Regions from separate parts of the Streptomyces sp. NPDC059166 genome, predicted to be linked through region 4. Evidence: riboswitches for the same ligand, from Rfam matches in the RefSeq annotation. Region 4 holds a riboswitch; each other region holds the start of a gene.
What was found. Region 4 has a riboswitch for cobalamin ahead of ACFXOA_RS14665 (cobalamin biosynthesis protein). Riboswitches for the same ligand answer to the same signal wherever they lie in the genome.

Region 1 (5,577 bases), on a different contig from region 4:
CGGCGGCCGGGTCCTTCGGATCGAGCGGCTCCGCCTGGCCAGCGGTGAGCCGATGGCCATCGAGACCACCCATCTCTCGGCCAAGCGCTTTCCCGCGCTGCGCCGTTCGCTGGTGAAGTACACCTCCCTCTACACCGCTCTCGCCGAGGTGTACGACGTGCGGCTGGCGGAGGCGGAGGAGACCATCGAGACCTCTCTCGCCACGCCTCGCGAGGCCGGACTGCTCGGCACCGACGTGGGTCTGCCGATGCTCATGCTGTCCCGTCACTCGATCGACGGGGACGGCGAGCCGGTGGAGTGGGTGCGCTCGGTGTACCGGGGCGACCGGTACAAGTTCGTCGCCCGTCTGAAGCGCCCCGTCGACTGAGCTCTTCCGGCCCCTTCCGCGTCGCCGATTCCCCTGCTCCCGCGGGGGGATCAGTCGTTTCGGGCGACACCGGAACGTTGCAGGACCGCAATGCGGACGGGGGGTGACGGTGGCCGGGGCTCTCGCCTAGATTTCCTGCGCATTACACCAGGTGATCAGCGAGGGGACGGAGTCGCCACATGCCAGATGAAATCGATGCGAAACCACCGGTAGTGACACCCATGAGGGTGGTGATCGCGCTCTGTCTGCTCGCGCCGTTCGTCGCGATGCTCTGGGTCGGCTCGTACGCGAAGGTCGACCCGACCTTCATCGGCATCCCGTTCTTCTACTGGTACCAGATGCTGTGGGTCCTCCTGTCGACCTCGCTCACGATGATCGCGTACAAGCTGTGGCAGCGTGACCAGCGCGCCCGCAAGGGGGGTGCGTCGGCATGAAGGACGGCGTGAACGGCGTCGCGCTCGCCGTCTTCATCTTCTTCTTCCTGGCCGTCACGGTCATCGGGTTCATGGCCGCGCGCTGGCGCAAGGCCGAGAACGAGGCCAGCCTCGACGAATGGGGCCTGGGCGGAAGGTCGTTCGGCACCTGGGTCACCTGGTTCCTGCTCGGCGGTGACCTCTACACGGCGTACACCTTCGTCGCGGTACCCGCGGCGATCTACGCTGCGGGGGCGTCCGGCTTCTTCGCCGTCCCGTACACCATCCTGGTCTACCCCCTCATCTTCACCTTCCTGCCGCGCCTGTGGTCCGTCTCGCACAAGCACGGCTACGTCACCACCTCGGACTTCGTCCGCGGCCGCTTCGGGTCCAAGGGGCTCTCGCTGGCGGTGGCGCTGACCGGGATCCTCGCCACGATGCCGTACATCGCGCTCCAGCTGGTCGGCATCCAGGCCGTACTGGACGTGATGGGCGTCGGCGGTGGCGAGACCACGCACTGGTTCGTCAAGGACCTGCCGCTGCTGATCGCGTTCGCCGTACTCGCCGCGTACACGTACTCGTCGGGGCTGCGCGCGCCCGCGCTCATCGCGTTCGTCAAGGACGGCCTGATCTACCTGGTCATCGCGGTGGCGATCATCTACATCCCGATCAAGCTCGGTGGCTTCGACGACATCTTCGCCAAGGCCGGCGAGGCGTTCTCGGCGAAGAACGAGGCCGCGGGCAAGCCCGTCGCCGGACTGGTGCCCGGGGAGATGGGCCAGTGGGGCTACGCCACCCTGGCGCTGGGCTCGGCGCTGGCGCTCTTCATGTACCCGCACTCGATCACGGCGACGCTCTCCAGCCGCAGCCGTGAGGTGATCCGGCGCAACACCACCATCCTGCCGCTGTACTCGCTGATGCTGGGTCTGCTGGCGCTGCTCGGTTTCATGGCGATCGCCGCCGGGATCAAGGTGGACAACGGCCAGCTCGCGATTCCGCAGCTCTTCGAGAACATGTTCCCGGACTGGTTCGCGGGCGTGGCGTTCGCCGCGATCGGGATCGGCGCGCTGGTCCCGGCCGCGATCATGTCGATCGCCGCGGCGAACCTCTTCACCCGCAACATCTACAAGGACTTCCTCAAGCCGGACGCGACGCCCGAGCAGGAGACCAAGATCTCCAAGCTGGTCTCGCTCCTGGTCAAGGTGGGTGCGCTCGTCTTCGTCCTCACCATGGACAAGACGGTGGCGATCAACTTCCAGCTGCTCGGCGGGATCTGGATCCTCCAGACCATGCCGGCCCTGGTGGGCGGCCTGTTCACCCGCTGGTTCCACCGCTGGGCCCTGATCGCCGGCTGGGCGGTCGGCATGATCTACGGCACGGCGGCCGCGTACGGGGTCGCCAGCCCGACGCAGAAGCACTTCGGCGGTTCCTCGAAGGAGATACCCGGCATCGGCGAGATCGGCTACATCGGTCTCACCGCGTTCGTGCTGAACGTCGTCGTGGTGGTCGTGCTGACCTTCGTGCTCAACGCGATGAAGGCCCCGGCCGGTGTGGACGAGACCTCGCCGTCCGACTACACGGCGGACATCGGCGACCCCGGCGTCAAGGCGGAGCTCCCGCCGGCCACGGCGGGCGCCCCCGGCGGTCACTGACCCCGGCCCCGAGGCGGCCCCGGCGGGAGCGAGTTCCCGCCGGGGCCGCCTCATGTGCGGCCCGCCCCGCGAACCCGGGCGCAGATCCGCCATGACGCGCGAGACTGCTCCCATGGACGTGTCGATCGGGCCGGTCGGGCCCTCTCAGTACGAGGAGCTGGGCGAGATCACGGCCCAGGCCTATCTCGGCGACGCACTTCTGGACTTCGGTGACGAGGACCCCTACCTGGAGCAGCTCCGGGCGATCGGCCGGCGGGCCGCCGAGGCCGAGGTGCTCGTCGCGTCCGATGCCCGCGGGCGGCTGCTGGGAGGCGTCACCTACGTCCCGCCCGGCAGCCCGTGGGCGGACATCGCCCGGCCCGGCGAGGCCGAGTTCCGGATGCTGGCCGTGGCCGCCCGGGCCCGCGGGCGGGGCACCGGCGAGGCGCTCGTACGGGCGTGCGTCGAACGGGCACGTACCGCCGGGCTGTCGAGGATCGTCCTGTCGACGCATCCGGCCATGCTCGGGGCCCATCGCCTCTACGGCCGCCTCGGTTTCGTACGGACTCCCGACCGGGACTGGAACCCGCTTCCGGGCCGCCCACTCCTCACGTACCGGCTCGATCTCTGATCGCACGACACAACATGTGGGGGCCGCTCCAACCGGCAGCCCCCACATGTATGCTCGACCTCGCTGTCGTCGCAGGGGAATCCGGTGTGAGTCCGGAACTGTCCCGCAACGGTGTGACCGGTGTGCCTGCGCACACCCGTGAAGTCCGAGGACCTGTCGACAGCGCGCCCGGCTCGACCGAACCGGGCGCCGAGACGTCCGGGCCTCGCGGAAGGCCGGTGGACGCCGCGCGCCGCGCTGCCCTCCGGGCCTCGCCGTGCCCGGCTGCCCCGCTCCCGCAGGCCCCGAGCCGAGCGAGGGAAAGCCCCAGTGACCATCGCGCCAGCCGATCCGGTTTCAGCAGCGGAATCCGAAGGCCTCACGACCGACGCGCCCGGGACCGCTCTCCTGCGGACCCTGACCGCCCTCACCGCCGACCTGCCCGACACCGACCCCGGACGGGTCGCCGCCGCCGCGCTGCGCGGCCGGAGCGCCCGGGCGGACGAGGCGGAGCTGCGCGGGCTGGCGACCGAGGCCGCCGCCGGTCTGATCTCGGAGGACCCTGCCTACTCCCGGCTGGCGGCACGGCTCCTGACCCTGGCCATCACGGACGAGGCGGCCGGCCAGGGCGCGGACTCCTTCTCGGCCTCGGTCGCCGTCGGCCACCGTGAGGGCCTGATCGCGGACCGCACGGCCGGGTTCGTCTCGCTGCACGCCGACGCCCTCGACGCCCTCGTGGACGGGGCGCTCGCCGACGGCGCCGACGACCGCTTCGGCTACTTCGGGCTGCGGACGCTGTACAGCCGGTACCTGCTGCGCCACCCGATCACCCGGGAGGTCGTCGAGACCCCGCAGCACTTCATGCTGCGGGTGGCCGCCGGGCTCGCCGAGGACGACTCCGAGCGCGCCCTGGGCGAGGTGGCCGCGCTGTACGGCCTGATGAACCGGCTCGACTACCTGCCCTCCTCCCCCACGCTCTTCAACTCCGGCACCCGCCACCCGCAGATGTCGTCCTGCTATCTCCTGGACTCGCCCAAGGACGAGCTGGACTCCATCTACGACCGCTACCACCAGGTGGCACGGCTCTCCAAGCACGCGGGCGGCATCGGCCTGTCGTACTCCCGCATCCGGGCACGGGGTTCGCTGATCCGGGGCACCAACGGGCACTCCAACGGGATCGTCCCGTTCCTGAAGACGCTGGACGCCTCGGTGGCGGCGGTGAACCAGGGCGGTCGCCGCAAGGGCGCCGCGGCGGTCTACCTGGAGACCTGGCACGCGGACATCGAGGAGTTCCTGGAGCTCCGCGACAACACGGGTGAGGATCAGCGCCGTACGCACAACCTGAACCTGGCGCACTGGATCCCGGACGAGTTCATGCGCCGGGTCGACGCGGACGGGACGTGGTCGCTGTTCTCCCCGGCCGACGTCCCCGAGCTGGTCGACCTGTGGGGCGAGGAGTTCGACGCGGCCTACCGCGCCGCGGAGGCGAAGGGCCTGGCCCGCAGGACTCTGCCGGCGCGCGAGCTGTACGGCCGGATGATGCGGACCCTCGCGCAGACCGGCCAGGGCTGGATGACGTTCAAGGACGCCTCCAACCGGACCGCGAACCAGACGGCCGAGCCCGGCCGGGTCGTGCACTCCTCGAACCTGTGCACCGAGATCCTCGAGGTCACCGACGACGGCGAGACCGCGGTCTGCAACCTGGGTTCGGTCAACCTGGGCGCCTTCGTCGCCGACGGCTCCGTCGACTGGGAGCGGCTGGACGCCACCGTCCGCACCGCGGTGACCTTCCTCGACCGGGTCGTGGACATCAACTTCTACCCGACCGAGCAGGCGGGCCGCTCCAACGCCCGCTGGAGGCCGGTGGGTCTGGGCGCGATGGGGCTCCAGGACGTCTTCTTCCAGCTGCGGCTGCCCTTCGACTCCCCGGAGGCCCGGGCGCTCTCCACGAAGATCTCCGAGCGGATCATGCTCGCCGCCTACGAGGCGTCCTGCGACCTCGCCGAGAGGTCCGGCCCGCTGCCCGCCTGGTCGGAGACGCGGGCCGCCCGCGGTGTGCTGCACCCGGACCACTACGCCACCGAGCTGAACTGGCCGGAGCGCTGGGAGGCCCTGCGCGCCCGGGTCGCCAGGACCGGTATGCGCAACTCCCTGCTGCTCGCCATCGCGCCGACCGCCACGATCGCCTCGATCGCCGGTGTGTACGAGTGCATCGAGCCGCAGGTCTCCAACCTGTTCAAGCGCGAGACGCTCAGCGGGGAGTTCCTCCAGGTCAACGCCTACCTGGTGGACGAGCTGAAGAGGCTCGGCGTGTGGGACGCCCGTACCCGTGAGGCGCTGCGCGAGGCCAGTGGTTCCGTGCAGGGCTTCGCCTGGATCCCCGAGGAGGTGCGGGCGCTGTACCGCACGGCGTGGGAGATCCCCCAGCGCGGCCTGATCGACATGGCGGCGGCCCGTACGCCGTTCCTCGACCAGAGCCAGTCGCTCAACCTGTTCATGGAGACGCCGACGATCGGCAAGCTCTCCTCGATGTACGCGTACGCCTGGAAGCAGGGG
Region 2 (5,577 bases), on a different contig from region 4:
CGACATCGACTGGACGCTGGGACCGGTGGAGCCCTGCGCGCGGGCCGGGCACGTCCACACCGGTTCGGTCGCCACCGCCGTGGGACCCGGGGCGGACTCGGTCCTGGACCTGGTCCGCGGCCTCCGGGCACACGCCACCGTCAGCTACGACCCCAACGTGCGGCCGGCCCTGATGGGGGACCGGGCGAGCGCCGTCGGCCGGGCGGAGGACTTCGTCGCGCTCAGCGACGTCGTCAAGGCCAGCGACGAGGACCTGCGGTGGCTGTACCCGGACGACGCGCCCGAGGCGGTGGCCGGACGATGGCTGGGTTCCGGGCCCGCCGCCGTCCTGGTCACCCGGGGCGAGCGAGGCGCCGTCGCCCTCCTGCCCGGTGGATCCGTGAGCATCCCCGCGGCGGCCGTGGCCGTCACCGACACCGTGGGCGCGGGCGACGCCTTCATGTCCGGCACCCTGCACGCTCTGGCAGAGCGAGGACTCCTCGGGGGCCCGTCCGCGCGCGCACGGCTCCACGAACTGGACCATGTGGTCCTGGGCGAAGTGCTGCGCCACGCGGTCGCCTCGGCCTCCGTGACCGTGACACGTGCGGGCGCCCTCCCGCCCGACGCGAAGGAGCTGGCCGCCGCCCTGATCAGCGCGCCGTCTCCCGAGCGGTAGCCGGCCAGGGGGTGTCTTCGTCCCCACCGCGGTCGTTGATTCCGATATGACCGTGACCCTTGCCGATACCTCCCCTCCCTCGACCACCGAACAGCTCACCTGCGTCCTCCTCGGTCCGGATCACCGCCGCGAACACGGTTTCTGGCGGCGGCTGATCAGCACAGAACCGTTCCGCCGCCCGCCCGGCGGGACCCCCGAGGAGAGACTCGGACTCGCCTACGAGCGGCTCCGGATCCTCAACCGCTCGCTCGACAGCGGGGCGCGACTCGCCTCCGACCCCCGGGCGCTCGCCGCTCTGCACGCCTGGCTCGGCCCGGTCGATCCAGCGCTGGCGACCGTCGCCGGGATCCACTACAACCTCTTCCTCGGCAGCCTCCTCGACCACGACCCGGTCGGCCGCCGCGATCTGTCGGACTACCTGTCGATGCGTCATATCGGCACCTACCTCTGTACCGAGGTGGCGCACGGCAACAACGCCGCCGCGATGGAGACGACGGCGACGTACGACCGTGAACGGGACGGATTCGTCCTGCACACGCCGAACGCGGGTGCGCAGAAGTTCATGCCCAACACCAGTCCTGCGGGCGGCGCCAAGTCCGGGCTGGTCGCCGCGCGGCTGGTCGCCGACGGAGCGGATCACGGGGTACGCCTCTTCCTGGTGCCGCTCAACGACGGGGTACAGGCGCTCCCCGGGGTCCGGGTACGGCGGCTGCCTGCCCGTATGGGCAGTCCCGTGGACCACTGCCTGACCTCGTTCGACCGGCTGTTCGTGCCCCGCGACGCCCTCCTGGAGTCCGGTGAGGAGGCAGCGGGACAGGGGGACTTCCGTACCGGTCCGGGCGACCGGAGGCGGCGCTTCCTCGCCTCGATCGGCCGGGTCACACCGGGGCGGATCGCCATGAGCGCCTGCGCGGCGGGCTCGGCCCGGGCCGCACTGGCCGTCGCCGTACGGTACGGCGGCCACCGGATGATCTCCGGCAGCCGTGGCATGCCCCCGGTTCCGGTGAACACGCACCGTACCCACCACGGTCCGCTCGCGTCGGCCATGGCCACGGTCTTCGCCATGACCCTGCTCTCCCGGACGGCGATGGAGCGCTGGGACTCCTGTACGGACGAGGACGGCCGGACGGAGGCGGGGCGGCTCGTCGACGTGGCGAAGGCGTGGATCACCTGGCGGGCGCGCGAGGTCATCGTCGAGAGCCGCGAACGCTGCGGGGCGCAGGCGCTGCTGGAGAACAACGGCATGACCGAACTCGTCACCGGGGTGGAGGGAGCCATCACCGCGGAGGGCGACAACATCGCCCTGTACGCGAAGGCCGCCGCCGACATGCTCCTGGCCCCGGAGCCGGGCGGCCCCCGCGATCCGGTCCCCGCCCGGCCGGGCGCCCTCGCCGAGCCCGCATTCCTGGACGGACTGCTCGCGGCCCTCCAGCACATCTGGTTCGCCCGCGCCGGCGAACGCGCGCTCGGGGCGTCCGGCTCCGACCCCCTGGGGCAGTGGAACGCCGCCTCGGGCGCGGCTGTGCGCGGTGTGGAGGCGTACGCCTACCACCAGGCGTTCCGGGCCTGTGACGAGGCTCGTGCCGCGCTGCCCCACGGATTCGCCAGGGACCGGCTCGGTGAGCTGGAGCGGCTGTTCGCGATCGAGTGGGTGTCCCGCAACAGCGGCGATCTCCTGGCCGCCGGTTTCCTGACGGCCGGGCAGGTGGACGAGTTGCCGGGGGAAGCCGAGGAACTGATCGCGGCGGTAGCCGCCCACGCCCCCGAACTGGCGGCCTCCTTTGCTCTGCCCGGGGAACTGCTCGCCGACTGGCCGATCGCCGGGCCCGGCTACGCGGACGCCTACGACGATCCGTCGGCACCCTGGAACGAGCCGCGTGGGAGCGCCCGTTGAACCCCCGGCGCGCCGGACTGACGGCGTGTGCGGGGGAGAGGCTGGAGATCCTCGGGCTGCGCGTGGTCCTCCTGGCCTACTGGGGCACGGTGTCCCTGCTGGCCCGTCGCGGTGGTCGCCCGGGTCGCGGCCACGGCGAATCGGTTCGTCTCCCGCGCTGAGGAGAGGTGGGCCGGTGCGGTGTCCCGGGGCCCCGGCGCACCCGCCCACCGGCTGGATTCCGGGTGCCAAGGTGCGTGATAGCTTGCAGAAGCCAGTCACACTCCGTCGGGAGTCAGGGAATCCGGTGTGAATCCGGAGCTGACGCGCAGCGGTGAGGGGGACGGGCGGAGCCAAGGCCACTGGGGCACTCTCGGGTGCAATGGGAAGGCGCTCCGTCCGGACGACCCCGAGTCCGAAGACCTGCTGGCACCCGCTTCCTCACCGGGAGCGTACGCCGTAGCGGGCTCCGCGCATGAGCCCCGGACGCAGAGGGACCCTGTGCCGCACATAGCCATGACCGTACGCCGAACATCCGTGCTCATCACCGGACTTGCCCTGCTGGCCGCGTGTGGCGGGGGAGGCGGGGCGTCGGACGGTGCCGCGCGCACGCCCTCCGCCGCGGGCTTCCCCGTCACCCTGGAGAACTGCGGCCGCACGGTGACCGTCGACCAGCCGCCACGCCGCGCGGTCTCCCTCGACCAGGGATCGACCGAGATCCTGCTGTCCCTGGGACTCGCCGACCGGATCGCCGGAACCGCGACCTGGACGGATCCGGTGATGAAGGGCCTGGAGAAGGACGAGGCCGCGGTGGACCGGATCGCCGAGAACCGGCCCTCCTACGAACGGGTCCTGGACGAGGAACCCGACTTCGTCACCGCTTCCTTCGAGTCCACGCTGGGCAAGGGCGGTGTGGCCTCCCGCGCACAGTTCGACGAGCTGGGCGTGCCGTCGTACCTGTCACCGGCCGACTGCTCGGGCAAGGACAACAGCGGAGGCGGGGACGGCGCCCGGACCGAGCCACTGACGATGGACGCGGTCTACGGCGAAGTGCGGGACCTGGCAGCCGTGTTCGGGGTGCCCGAGCGCGGGGAGAAGCTGGTGGCGGATCTGCGGGCCCGGATCGCGAAGGCGACCGCGGGCATCAAGGCGTCGGACACCACCCTCCTCTACTGGTTCGCGAACGCCGAGGCTCCCTACATGGCCGGATGCTGCGGGGCACCCGGCGTGATCACCGGGGAACTCGGCGCGAGGAACGTCCTCCACGACACGCACGAGGAATGGCCGCAGGTCAGCTGGGAGACGGTCGCGGACCGCAACCCCGACGTCCTGGTGATCGGCGATCTGACACGGCGGTCGCAGACCGCCGAGAGCGCCGCGAAGAAGATCGAGTTCCTCGAGAACGATCCCGTGACCCGCACCATGGACGCCGTCCGCCACAAGAGGTACGTCCTGCTGAGCGGCCAGGCGATGAACCCGACGATCCGGACCGTGGAGGGTGTCGAGCGCGTCGCGGCCGGACTGCGGTCGTTCGGGCTCGCCAGGTGACCGGGAACGGACACGTTCCGGACGGGCAGGCGCCGGACCGCCCGGTGCGCACGCGTCCGGTCGAGGGCCCGGCGGGGCCCGTGCGCCGGGTGGTCCACGGCAGGCGCACCGGGGCGCCGCCCGGGTACGGGACGACCGGCGCAGCCGCCGACACGCCGACGTCCCCGGTGCGCCGGGGCCTGCTGTGGGCGACCGGACCGGTCGTCCTCGTCCTGTCCGTCGCGGTCGCCGTCACCATCGGCCCCGCCCGGATCTCCGTCCCGGACGTCTGGTCGGTGGTGTCCTCGCACCTCGGCATCGGCGACGCACGACTGACCCCGATCCGGGACGGCATCGTATGGAACCTCCGCATGCCCAGGACCCTGCTGGCCGCGGTGTGCGGAGCGGGACTCGCGGTGTGCGGCGCGGTGATGCAGTCCCTGCTGCGCAACCCGCTCGCCGACCCCTTCGTCCTCGGTGTCTCCTCGGGAGCCTCGACCGGGGCCGTCGTGGTGGTGGTCCTCGGCGCAGGCGGGGGAGCGGTCTCCGTCCCGGGCGGCGCCTTCGCCGGCGCGCTGGGCGCGTTCGCGCTCGTCCTGATGCTCAGCCACACGCTCGGAGGATCCACCGACCGGGTCGTCCTCTCCGGGGTCGCGGTCATGCAGCTCTTCTCCGCACTCACCTCGTTCGTCGTGATGACGGCCGCCGACGCCGAGCAGACACGGGGCGTGCTCTTCTGGCTGCTCGGCTCCCTGAGCGGCGCGGGCTGGAGCGACGTGAGGATCTGCGCCGCCGTGCTGGCGGTGGCGCTGGCGGTCTGTCTCGGTCACGCCCGCACGCTCGACGCCTTCGCGTTCGGCCAGGACGCGGCGGCGGCCCTCGGCGTGCGGGTCGGGCGCACCAGGACCGTGCTGCTCTGCACCACGGCGCTCCTGACGGCCGCCCTGGTCAGCTCCGCCGGTGCCATCGGATTCGTCGGCCTGGTGCTGCCGCACGCGGCCCGGGCGCTGGCAGGTGCCGGGCACCGCAGGCTGCTGCCGGTGACCGCTCTCTCCGGGGCCGTGTTCATGGTCTGGGCCGACACCCTGGCCAGGACCGTCCTCGTACCGCAGGAGGTGCCGGTCGGTGTGGTCACCTCGCTCGTCGGCGTGCCGGTCTTCGTCCTGATCCTCCACCGCACACGGAGGGGCGTATGAAGGCGCCGCCGCCCGGGGCGGGCGGCCCGGGCGACGGGCTGCGTGCCGTGAGCGTCAGCCGGGAGGCCGGAGGGAGACTCCTGCTGGACGGGGTCAGCGTGGCGCCGGCCCCCGGCACCACGCTCGGGCTCCTGGGCCCGAACGGCTCCGGCAAGACCACGCTGCTGCGCGTGATGGCCGGTGTGCTCGCCCCCGGTGCGGGGACGGTCAGCCTGGACGGCCGGACGCTCGCCGAGACGGGCCGCCGCGACGTCGCCCGCCGCGTGGCCGTGGTGGAGCAGCAGGCGGACACCCAGGTGGACCTGACGGTGCGGGACGTCGTGAGG
Region 3 (5,577 bases), on a different contig from region 4:
GGGCACCAGGACGCGCAGGGTGCCGTCGTATCCGCGCCCGGCCAGTCCCGACTGGAGACGAGCGGCCCGGTCGAAGGCCCGGACGAACGCGGTCGCTCCGAGGCCGCCCAGCGATCTCCAGGTCGCTGCCCGCGCGGTGTGACCGAGCCGCGCGGCCTGCGCCTCACGGACCCTGCGCATCGCGTCCAGCAGGAGGAAGCTCATGCGGTAGGTCACCAGGGCGACATCCACCACCGCAGCGGGCACACCCGCCCGTACCAGCCTCGGCAGCAGGTCGGACATCGGTGTGGTGAACGCGAGGAGAAGGACTCCCAGGGAAGCGGCGGACGTCCGCAACAGCAGCTCGGCGGCCCGGAACGCCCCGCCCGGAGCAAGGGCGACGAGCCCTCCGGGTCCGGCGACCTGCACCAGCAGAGTCCCCGCACCGGTCACGCAGAACCCCAGCGGGATCCGGTACGCGCGCCACAGCTGACGGGGGCTCACCCCCGCCGGCCCCAGCAGTGCCGCGACCGCGGTGACGAGAACCAGGGCGGCACCCGGCCAAGGCGGCAGCGAGATCGCCAGCACCGTGAGTCCCAGCCCGAGCACCGCCTTGTCGACGGGATGGCGGCGGCGCCAGCGACTGCTGTGCGCCGCCGCGTCGATCGGCAGCACAGGGGCTCAGGCCTCCCGCGTCGCGGACTCCCCGGGCTGCCCGGTCGCGGCGATGCCGTCCCGCCGGGCCAGGGCCAGCCGCTCGCCCTGCCGCCGGCCGCGCCGCACACCGAAGTAGTAGGCGAGCACCCCGGCGCCCAGAGCGGCCTGCAGGGCGAACAGCGCCGATTCGATCTCCCCGGACGGAGGCTCGTACAGCGGGGCGAACCAGGGCTCGTACCCGGGGTCGATCTCGGTGATCGCCGTCTCGGCCTGGGCGTCCGCCCCCGAGAAGGGCTCCTCCTTGCCGTCCCCCGAGCCCAGTGCCAGGGGCAGGACCGCCAGGGCGGCCACGAGCAGGAGCAGCAGGCCGTTGATCTTCGTGTTCCGGTTCATCACGCCACCGCTTCCGTCTTCTTCTCGTCCGTCCTGGTGCGGGCCCCGCCGCTGAGGAGCACGCCGAGCCGGGTCAGATCACCCCTGCTGGACTGCACCAGGAGACGCATGACCAGCACGGTCAGAAGGCCTTCGCTCACCGCGAGCGGGATCTGGGTGACGGCGAAGATGGAACCGAACTTCCCGAGCGCTCCGAGGAACCCGGTGCCCGGGTCCGGGAAGGCCAGGGCGAGCTGCGCGCTGGTGACGCAGTAGGTGGAGAGGTCGGCGACGAACGCGGCGAAGAAGACCGCGACCATCAGCGACACCCCGAGCCGGCGCAGCAGCCTGTAGACGGCGTAACCCGCCCAGGGGCCGGCGATCGCCATGGAGAAGACGTTGGCGCCCAGCGTGGTCAGCCCCCCATGGGCCAGCAGCAGGGCCTGGAACAGCAGGGTGATGGTCCCCAGGACCACCATGATCGGTGGACGGAAGAGGATCGCTCCCAGCCCGGTACCGGTGGGATGCGAACAACTGCCCGTCACCGACGGGATCTTCAGCGCGGACAGTACGAAGGTGAAGGCTCCGGAGGCCCCGAGGAGCAGTGTGCTCTCGGGGTTCTCCCGGACCTCACGGGTGAGTGAACGTACTCCGTGGACGACGAACGGCGCGGACGCGACACCCCAGGCGATCGCGTGCGCCGGAGGCAGGAAACCCTCGGCTATGTGCATGACTCAGAGACCCTCTCCAGCACCTCGTGGATGGTTGAAGTGCCTTGGCCGGTCTCCTGGCTTACGGGTGACACCGCCCGGATCTCCGCCTTCCCGGGTCACAAGGACCCAGTGGCTGCCCGCGAGGGCCGGAGCCGGACTTCCCGATCACAGTGGCGAGGGCCGCACCGGCATCACACCGGATTTCCCGTTCACCAAGGCGTGGCGACAGTAGTGGCAGTGAGGGGGCGATGACAAGCGGGCCCACCCGCCCGCACCTGCGAACACGTACCCCCACGGGGCCCCTGGGCGCGCTCCCGCGCAGCTTCCACGCGGTGCGGACCGGAGCGTCCCCGCAGGGGATCGGTGCACGCCGGCCCCGCCCGCCCGGCTGGACCCGCACACTCCGCCGGCGCCGGCGGAGTGTGCCGGTGCGAGGGCGGGGGCGGGCGCCGGACGCTCACCCGGGCGGCGGCCGCACGGTGCGCCGTGAGAGCGCTCAGCCCAGGTCCGGACTCTCACGCAGTTCGACGACCGGACGCTCCCGTCCGTCGAGTTCGAGCACCACGAACTCGTTGCGCCCCGCGCGCAGCAGCGGCCACGGGACGTAGAGCGTCCGCTGAGGCCCCCGCGCCTGCCAGTAGCGGCCCAGGCAGAATCCGTTGACCCAGACGTACCCCTTGCCCCAGCCGGGCAGTGCGAGATACGTGTCACCCGGCTGTTCCACCTCGAGGAAGCCCCGGTGGAACACCGGACCCCTGGAACCACCCGAATCCTCCGGAGCCGTGTCCCAGGACACCTTTCCGGGGGTTCCGTGCCCCAGCTCGATCGCGCGCGCGGACCAGCCGTGCAGCAGCTGCTGGGTGTGCAGGACGTTACGCACCCCCTTGCGGTCTCCCAGCCCCACGCCGTAGTTGACCCTGCCCATGGACTCCACCAGGAGCTCCACACGCGCCCGTCCGCCGTCCACCCGTACGCCCTCGACCGACTCGGTGCCGCCGCGCTCCACCACGCCCGCGGGCCGGCCGTCGACGAAGACGTGGGCCCGGTCGGCGAGCCCCTGGACCGAGAGCGCGTAGGGCCCGCGCGGACCGGGGATCCCGGACGAGTAGAGCACCAGCCCGTGGCTGATGCCGAGTTCCTCGAAGGAAGGCGGCACGGCGGCGCGCACCTCATCGCCCGAAAGATCATCCAGGACGTCGAACAGCGCCACAGCGGACTTGAGTTCCAGGGACGCGGGTGGCAACAGTGGTCCGGGGGACTCCGGTTCGGGCAGTGGACCGTCCGCGTATCGTGCGAGTACCTCACGGAACGCGCTGAACTTCTCCGTCACACCGCCCCGTTCGTCGATCGGCGCGTCGTAGTCGTAGGAGGTCACCGTCGGCAGGTACCCCTCACCCGTGGCCGGATCCCGTGAGTTGGCCCCCGCCCACGTCGAGAAGTTCGTCCCGCCGTGCGCCATGTAGAGGTTCACCGACGCCCCGGACTCCAGGATCTCCTCGAGTGTCGCCGCGGCGTCCGCGGGCTCCCGTACGACGTGCCCGGTGCCCCAGTGGTCGAACCAGCCGCACCAGAACTCCATGCACATGGGCGGGTCCAGCGGACGAAGACGCTTCAGGCTCGCGAACGCCTCGTCGGCACGGCTGCCGAAGTTCACCGTGGCCAGGTGTCCGGGAGCCGTCCCGCCGGTGAGGAAGAAGTCGTCCGGTCCGTCGGAGGTGAACAGCGGTACGTCGATGCCGCGCGCCCGCATTCCGCCGGCCAGGTGCTCCAGGTACCCGCGGTCCGTGCCGTAGGAGCCGTACTCGTTCTCGATCTGCGCCATCAGGACGTTCCCGCCCCTGGTGACCTGGTGTTCCGCCACGAGCGGGACGACCCGGTCCAGCCAGCGGTCGACATGGGCCAGATATCCGGGGTCCTGGCACCGCAGCGCCCGTACGGCGGGGTCGGAGAGCAGCCACCACGGCAGTCCGCCGTTCTCCCACTCCGCGCAGATGTAGGGCGACGGCCTGACGACGGCGTACAGTCCGGCCTCGCGTGTCGCGCGCAGGAACCCGTCCAGATCGGCGATGCCGTCGAAGTCGTACTCCCCGGGCCGCGGTTCGTGGAGATTCCAGGGGACGTACGTCTCCACGGTGTTGAGGCCCAGCGCGCGCAGCATCCGCAGCCGGTGCGGCCACTGCTCGGGCAGGACCCGGAAGTAGTGCAGCGCGCCGGACAGGACGCGCAGCGGACGGCCGTCGAGGGAGAACCCCTCGGGCGATGTACGGAACATGAGGGCTCTCCGGTGGGCATACCCGTGAAGGGTCAGTCGGACGAACGGACGTGCGGACGTGCGGTTCAGGCGGGATCGGCACCAGGTGCCGGGGATGCGGGACGTCGGCCCGGGCGCGGGCCGTGAGGCGACAAGGGGACAGGATGTCCGGCACTACAGGAGCCGCACCACGGTCGTCTGGGTACGGCCGGCCGTCGCGGAGAGGCCGCCGAGGCCGAGCTCCAGCGCCGGGCCGGTGGAGACCCGTGTCACGGACGCCGGCCTGGAGACGACGGAGCGGACCGGGCGTTCCCAGCGGATCCGTACCTCGTCCCCCAGCCTTGTCGGGTCGCTCACGCACACCGCCGCCGTGCCGTCACGGCGTTCCCTGATCAGCACCGAGACCGGGGCGCTCGCCCACAGCCGCCCGAAGCCGCCCGCAGCCCAGAAGTTGGCCGCGGTGACACCGAGCCCGGGGACCCTGACGCCGTGCACGTCCGGGCCGCGCGTGTACGTGGTCAGCAAGCGCCCGAGCGCTCCCGCCCGCAGGGCGGTGAAGGGGATCGAGGCGCCCGGCAGCAGGACGTAGGCGTAGCCCTCCTCCACCGGATCGGTGCCGTGGTCGAAGAGGAGAGTGGTGTAACGGCTGGAGAAGGAGACCGGCGAGCCCGAAGCGCTGTTGATGTCGCGCCAGGCACCGGCCCGCTCCTCCCGCAGTGCGCGCAGAGGGCCGCGTTCGGGAAAGACGTACCCTCCGTGCCCGGCGATGTGCGCCCAGCCCGCGTGCGCGAACTCGGCGGCCCAGGGGAATCCGGACGGCTGCCGGTGACCGTCGACCGTGAGAACGTTGGTGCCCTCCACCCCGAGGTGCCTGTTCTCCACGACGGTCTCGACGGCGGCTCCGTCGGTGGAACTGATGCCGGATCCCAGGCAGATGACGGAGTCGTCCCCGAGGAACCACGACTTCCGGGCCCGCATGCTGGAGGACAGCCCTTCCAACTGCTGGCCGAGCATGGAGTAGGTCCCGTCGCTCACCCCGCCGACGAAGTCCACCTCGGGGAATGGCGCGCCCCATGCCCCGCCCTCGCCGTCCGTCAGACGCTTCGCCGACGCGGTGGTACCCGGCAGGCGGTAGGGGTCGACCGTGGGCCAGAAACGGTCGGAGTACTGGTCGGCGGCGTAGTCACCGCCCCACCAGTAGAGCATTCCCGATCCCGTGTTCCAGCCCCGGAGGTTCTCCCCGTTGCCGTTCTCGTAGTAGGTGATCCGGCGCGACGCCATCGAGACCGAGGCCACCCAGTCGTCCCGGCGGTGGACCGCGCGGTCCATCGCGGGGAAGATCAGGCTGCCCTCCGGCTGTGCGGTCGGCGTGGCGGTGTCGTCGTCCAGGACGGAGTTGAGCAGCGCGAGTCTCGCCACCGAGAGCATGGGGTCGGTGACCGGTGGGCGGTACGTGCCGCGTTGGATCCACCCGCGCACCAGACCCCGCCAGCGCCGGTTCTCCTGCGTGCTCGCGGCCTTGCCCAGGGCGACGACGGACGCCATGACGACATGTCCGCGCAACTGGTCGTCGTTCTGTCCACCGGGCGGCCCCGGGGGCAGGCC
Region 4 (5,577 bases):
CCGGGGTGAGCCGGACCCTGGTGCCCGGCTTGAGACTGCCGAGGGTGACGCGCTCCAGACCGCGGACGACCGTGTCGGCGGAGAGCGTGCCGTGGTGCGGCCGTTCCTCGACCACGGGGCCCACGACCGCGTGGACGCCCTTGGCGGTCACCCCGTACACGCCGGGGCGCAGCGCGGGGAAGGACCGGGTGAGCGTGATCCGTCCCGCGTCGGTGGCGTGCACGGTGACACGGCGGTCGCCGGGGAAGGGGCGTGGCGACGGCGCCCCGAGGGCGGCGTCGCTGGCGTGGCGTCCGGCGGCGACCGCTGCCGCGCCGACGCCGAGGACCGAGGTGGCGGCCACTGCCGCCGCTGTTGCCGGGCGCACGGCCCCAGTCTCCCGGGCCGGGAGGGCACCGGCCAGTGGGCGGGGGCCGTACGGGCTCAGCCCGGCTGCCCGTATCCCTCCAGGGCCCGGGTCACCTCGTCGAGCTGGGTCTCGGTGAGGAGGCTGGGGCGGTGGCCGGGTACGGAGCTCGCGGTGAGCCAGAGCCTGCACATCCACTCCAGCTGGGCGGTGCGGTCGTAGGCCTCGTCGAGGGTGGCGCCGTAGGTGACGGTTCCGTGGTTGCGCAGCAGGCAGCCGGTGCGGCCGCGGAGCGCGAGGAGCACGTTCTCAGCCAGTTCGGGGGTTCCGTAGCGGGCGTAGCCGGCGGTGCGTACGGGGCCGCCGAGCAGGGCGGCGGCGTAGTGGATCAGCGGCACCTCGGGGACGAGGGTGGAGACGGCCGTGGCGTGCACGGCGTGGGTGTGGACGACGGCGGCTGCGTCGGTGCCGCGGTAGACGGCGAGGTGGAGCGGGAGTTCGCTGGTGGGTACGAGGCCGCCCAGGACCTGGCGGCCTTCGAGGTCGACTCCGACGGCGTCCTCCGGGCCCAGCCGGTCGTAGGGGACCCCGCTGGGGGTGACCAGCACGATCGGGCCCACCCGCGCCGACACGTTGCCGGAGGTGCCGACGACGAGGCCCTCGGCCGTCGTCCTCCGGGCCGTCGCGACGACACCGTTCCACGCCTCTTCGATCGCCCTGCGTTCCGCTTCACCCATACGGCGATCCTAGGGCGGGTGACCGAAGTCTCCTCAGTGGGGCATTTCGGGCAGGAGCGGGCGCGGCGCACCCGGGCCGGGGCCAGGCCCCCCACCGGCCGCGAGGCATGCGGAGCACCGGTTGCGGACACAAGCGGAACCGACGCACACGTTTGGGGTCACCCTGCCGCCCTGCCCAGTTCATCTTCCGTTCACCAAGGTTGCCTACGTTCCACGTGCCAATGACGTCGAACGATTGCCTGGGTAAATGGAACACATCACGCTGCTGCTCGCGATCGTGATCGTGACAGCTCTCGTGTTCGATTTCACGAACGGTTTCCACGACACCGCCAACGCGATGGCCACCACCATCTCCACCGGTGCCCTCAAGCCCAAGACGGCGGTCGCCATGTCCGCCGTGCTCAACCTCGTCGGCGCGTTCCTGTCGGTGGAGGTCGCCAAGACGATCTCCGGCGGGATCATCAACGAGGACGGCCTCAGAACCGAGGTCATCTTCGCCGCGCTCGTCGGGGCGATCCTGTGGAATCTGCTGACCTGGCTGGTCGGCCTGCCCTCGAGTTCCTCCCACGCCCTCTTCGGCGGCCTCATCGGCGCGGCGGTCATGTCGGCCGGCTGGTCCTCGATCAACGGCGGCACGGTCGTGACGAAGGTCCTGCTGCCGGCGATCGCCGCTCCCGTGGTCGCGGGTCTCGCCGCCCTGCTGGCGACGAAGCTGACGTACCGCCTCAACCGGAAGATCACCGACGAGGCACAGCTGAAGTCGACCGCCAAGGGCTACCGGGCCGGCCAGATCGCCTCCGCCGGTCTCGTCTCGCTCGCGCACGGCACCAACGACGCGCAGAAGACGATGGGCATCATCACCCTGGCCCTGGTCACCGGGGGTGTCCTCTCCCCCGGCTCCAACCCGCCGGTCTGGGTCATCGCCTCCGCCGGTGTCGCGATCGCGCTGGGCACCTACCTCGGCGGCTGGCGCATCATCCGCACCATGGGCAGCGGCCTCACCGATCTCCGTCCCCCGCAGGGCTTCGCGGCCCAGACGAGCGCGGCGACGGTCATCCTGGCCTCCTCGCACCTCGGCTTCTCGCTGTCCACCACGCAGTCCTGCTCCGGCGCCGTGATGGGCGCCGGTCTCGGACGCAAGGGGGGCGTGGTCCGCTGGTCCACCGCCACCCGGATGTTCGTCGCCTGGGGTCTGACGCTGCCTGCGGCGGGCCTGGTCGGCGCCGGCGCCGAGTTCCTGACCAAGCAGGGGGCCTGGGGCGTCGCGGTGGTCGCCGTGCTGCTCGTCGCGGGTTCCGGTGCCATCTGGATGCTGTCGCGCCGCAAGCCTGTCGACCACACCAACGTCAACGCGACCGAGGCGGAGCCGGCGGGCGTGATCACGACCGCCATCGCGGCCGTCACCCCGCCGCCCGTCGGTGTGGCCCCCTCGGAACTCAAGACCACCATTCCCGCTCCGGAGACCCAGGCCGACCCGGCCCGGCCGGCCACGGTGTAAGGACGGAACCGCATGAACATCGACTGGGCGGCACTCGCCTCCGTCTTCGGCGTCAGCCTCGTGGTCACCGTGGCGCTGGTCGGCCTCTTCACTCTCGGCATCACCGGCCTCGCCAAGCTGGTCCCGTCGGCACAGGGCGGTGGTGGCGGCGTCCTCGCACGCACCGGCGCGTACGCCTGCTTCGCGCTGTGCGCGGGGGCGGTCGCCTACGGGATCCATCTGATCGTGGCCTGACGGCCTCACCCGACGCACCGGGCCGGGACACACTTCGGGGGTCCCGGCCCGGTGTGCGTCCGCGCACACCGAACCCTCGCAGGTCAATGGCAGGTTGACGGGTATTCGCGGCGCGTGGTGGACTGCCGGAGCCATTCACGGCGACAGGAGAGGAAGCCGGTGCGAATCCGGCGCGGTCCCGCCACTGTCACCGGGGAGCAGCCTCCACACGGAAGTCACGGCCCGCACACGCGGACTGGAAGGCCGGAGGAACTGCGGATCCGGGAGCCAGGAGACTCTCGTCGCCGGTCACGTCGAACCAGGGCGCGGACCCTGAGTGAGGACATACGCCATGCCTGGCTGCCCTGCGTCGGTCGCCGTACCACCTGTCCCCCGGCCCCTCCGAGGCACGAGCGCGGGCTGAGCGGTGAGAGCCGACCGCGTCTTCGCGTACGGCGCCGCCGCCGGTCTGATCGGCGACCTGCTGCTGGGGGACCCCCGGCGGGGACACCCGGTCGCCGGTTTCGGGCGCGCCGCGGCGCGCGCCGAGAGCCTGCTGTGGCGTGACCACCGCGGCTGGGGCGCCCTGCACACGCTCGTCTGCGCGGGCGGCGCCGCGGGCACGGCCGCGCTGGCGGCCCGTGCCGTGCGCGACCGCCCCGTCCTGGCCGTCGCGCTGACCGCGGCCGCGACCTGGTCCGTCGTCGGGGGTACCTCGCTGGCCCGTGAGGCCCGTGCCGTCGGCGGCGCGCTGGCCGCGGGTGACATCGAGGCCGCCCGGGAGCGGCTGCCCCATCTGTGCGGCCGTGATCCGCAGGCGCTCGACGGTCCGGGGATCGCCCGCGCCGTGGTGGAGTCGGTCGCCGAGAACACCTCCGACGCCGTGGTGGGGGCGCTGGTGTGGGGTGCGATCGGCGGGGTGCCCGGACTCGTCGGTTTCCGGGCCGTGAACACCCTGGACGCGATGGTGGGGCACAGGTCGCCCCGTTACCTGCGCTACGGCTGGGCGTCGGCCCGGCTGGACGATCTCGCCGGCTGGCCGGGCGCCCGGCTGACCGCCGTCCTGGCGGTGGCGGCCGGCGGGCGCCCGCGCGAGGCGGTACGGGTCTGGCGCTCGGACGCGCCGAGGCATCCCAGCCCCAACGCGGGCCCGGTGGAGGCCTCGTTCGCGGGGGCGCTGGGTGTACGCCTCGGCGGGACCCTCGCCTACGGCGGGCGGGTCGAGCACCGGCCGGTGCTCGGCGGGGACACGGGCCGGGAGGTGCGCGTCACCGACATCGAACGCGCGGTGCGGCTGTCGCGCCGTGTGAGTGTGCTGGCCCTCGCGGTGTGCGCGGCGGGCCGGATCGCCATGGGACGGAGAGCGGGATGAGCGGCGGGCTGCTGGTCGCCGGGACCACGTCGGACGCGGGCAAGAGCGTCGTCACGGCCGGCATCTGCCGGTGGCTGGTGCGCCGGGGGGTGAAGGTCGCACCGTTCAAGGCGCAGAACATGTCGCTGAACTCCTTCGTCACCCGGGAGGGTGCGGAGATAGGCCGCGCCCAGGCGATGCAGGCACAGGCCGCCCGCGTCGAGCCGACGGCCCTGATGAACCCGGTGCTGCTGAAGCCGGGCGGCGACCGCTCCAGCCAGGTCGTCCTGATGGGGAAGCCGGTCGGCGAGATGAGTGCCCGCGGATACCACGGGGGACGGCAGGAGTCGCTGCTGGGCACGGTCGTGGACTGCCTGGAGCAGCTGCGGAGCACGTACGACGCGGTGATCTGCGAGGGCGCGGGCAGCCCGGCGGAGATCAATCTGCGGCGCACGGACATCGTGAACATGGGCATCGCCAGGGCCGCGGGCTTCCCCGCCCTGGTGGTCGGGGACATCGACCGGGGCGGGGTGTTCGCCTCGTTCTTCGGCACGACGGCCCTTCTCGCCCCCGAGGACCAGGCGCTGATCGCCGGATACCTCGTCAACAAGTTCCGCGGTGACGTCTCGCTGCTGGAACCCGGCCTCGACATGCTGCTCGGGCTGACCGGCCGGCCGGTGTACGGGGTCCTGCCGTACGCGCACGGGCTCGGCATCGACGAGGAGGACGGGCTGCGGGTCTCGATGCGCGGAACCGTACGGGAGTCGGTGGTGGCTCCCCCGCACGGCGAGGACGTGCTGCGGGTCGCCGTGTGCGCGGTGCCGCTGATGTCGAACTTCACCGATGTGGACGCGCTGGCCGCCGAGCCGGGTGTGGTGGTGCGGTTCGTGGACCGGGCGGAGGAGCTCGTCGACGCGGACCTGGTGATCGTGCCGGGGACGCGGGGCACCGTGAAGGCGCTGGCGTGGCTGCGGGAGCGCGGCCTCGCCGACGCTCTGCTGCGCCGGGCCGCCGAGGGGCGGCCCGTGCTGGGGATCTGCGGCGGGTTCCAGGCGCTGGGCCGGTGGATCGAGGACGACGTGGAGTCACGGGCCGGTCTGGTCGAAGGGCTCGGGCTGCTTCCGGTGCGGGTCCGCTTCGGCCGCGAGAAGGTCCTGGCGCGCCCGGCCGGTACGGCACTGGGGGAACCGGTGGAGGGGTACGAGATCCACCACGGGGTCGCCGAGGTGGACGGCGGCGAGCCGTTCCTCGACGGCTGCCGGGTGGGCGAGGTCTGGGGGACGCACTGGCACGGGTCGCTGGAGAGCGACGCGTTCCGGCGGGCGTTCCTGGGCGAGGTCGCCCGGGCCGCGGGGCGGCGGTTCGTCCCCGCGCCCGACACGAGCTTCGGGGCGCTGCGGGAGCAGCAGCTCGACAGGCTGGGCGATCTGGT

Region 1: another riboswitch for cobalamin. It lies ahead of ACFXOA_RS16470 (ribonucleoside-diphosphate reductase subunit alpha); the one in region 4 lies ahead of ACFXOA_RS14665 (cobalamin biosynthesis protein).
Region 2: another riboswitch for cobalamin. It lies ahead of ACFXOA_RS21715 (ABC transporter substrate-binding protein); the one in region 4 lies ahead of ACFXOA_RS14665 (cobalamin biosynthesis protein).
Region 3: another riboswitch for cobalamin. It lies ahead of ACFXOA_RS27940 (energy-coupling factor ABC transporter permease); the one in region 4 lies ahead of ACFXOA_RS14665 (cobalamin biosynthesis protein).

What each region holds. Positions count from the first base shown of each region.
Region 1 is NZ_JBHZCI010000019.1:35,239-40,815, forward strand. Features, by position in the region: gene ACFXOA_RS16450 (GntR family transcriptional regulator) at 1-367, shown strand, start outside; gene ACFXOA_RS16455 (DUF3311 domain-containing protein) at 547-801, shown strand; gene mctP (monocarboxylate uptake permease MctP) at 798-2,432, shown strand; gene ACFXOA_RS16465 (GNAT family N-acetyltransferase) at 2,545-3,042, shown strand; cobalamin riboswitch at 3,081-3,218, shown strand; gene ACFXOA_RS16470 (ribonucleoside-diphosphate reductase subunit alpha) at 3,352-5,577, shown strand, end outside.
Region 2 is NZ_JBHZCI010000029.1:8,305-13,881, forward strand. Features, by position in the region: gene ACFXOA_RS21705 (carbohydrate kinase) at 1-655, shown strand, start outside; gene ACFXOA_RS21710 (acyl-CoA dehydrogenase) at 702-2,549, shown strand; cobalamin riboswitch at 2,787-2,974, shown strand; gene ACFXOA_RS21715 (ABC transporter substrate-binding protein) at 3,045-4,076, shown strand; gene ACFXOA_RS21720 (FecCD family ABC transporter permease) at 4,166-5,251, shown strand; gene ACFXOA_RS21725 (ABC transporter ATP-binding protein) at 5,248-5,577, shown strand, end outside.
Region 3 is NZ_JBHZCI010000047.1:24,966-30,542, reverse strand. Features, by position in the region: gene cbiQ (cobalt ECF transporter T component CbiQ) at 1-654, opposite strand, end outside; gene ACFXOA_RS27945 (energy-coupling factor ABC transporter substrate-binding protein) at 661-1,029, opposite strand; gene ACFXOA_RS27940 (energy-coupling factor ABC transporter permease) at 1,029-1,739, opposite strand; cobalamin riboswitch at 1,768-1,953, opposite strand; gene ACFXOA_RS27935 (beta-galactosidase family protein) at 2,218-3,993, opposite strand; gene ACFXOA_RS27930 (polysaccharide lyase 8 family protein) at 4,147-5,577, opposite strand, start outside.
Region 4 is NZ_JBHZCI010000016.1:102,644-108,220, reverse strand. Features, by position in the region: gene ACFXOA_RS14685 (alpha/beta hydrolase) at 1-367, opposite strand, end outside; gene ACFXOA_RS14680 (class II aldolase/adducin family protein) at 424-1,083, opposite strand; gene ACFXOA_RS14675 (anion permease) at 1,331-2,581, shown strand; gene ACFXOA_RS14670 (hypothetical protein) at 2,594-2,815, shown strand; cobalamin riboswitch at 2,964-3,093, shown strand; gene ACFXOA_RS14665 (cobalamin biosynthesis protein) at 3,222-4,166, shown strand; gene ACFXOA_RS14660 (cobyric acid synthase) at 4,163-5,577, shown strand, end outside.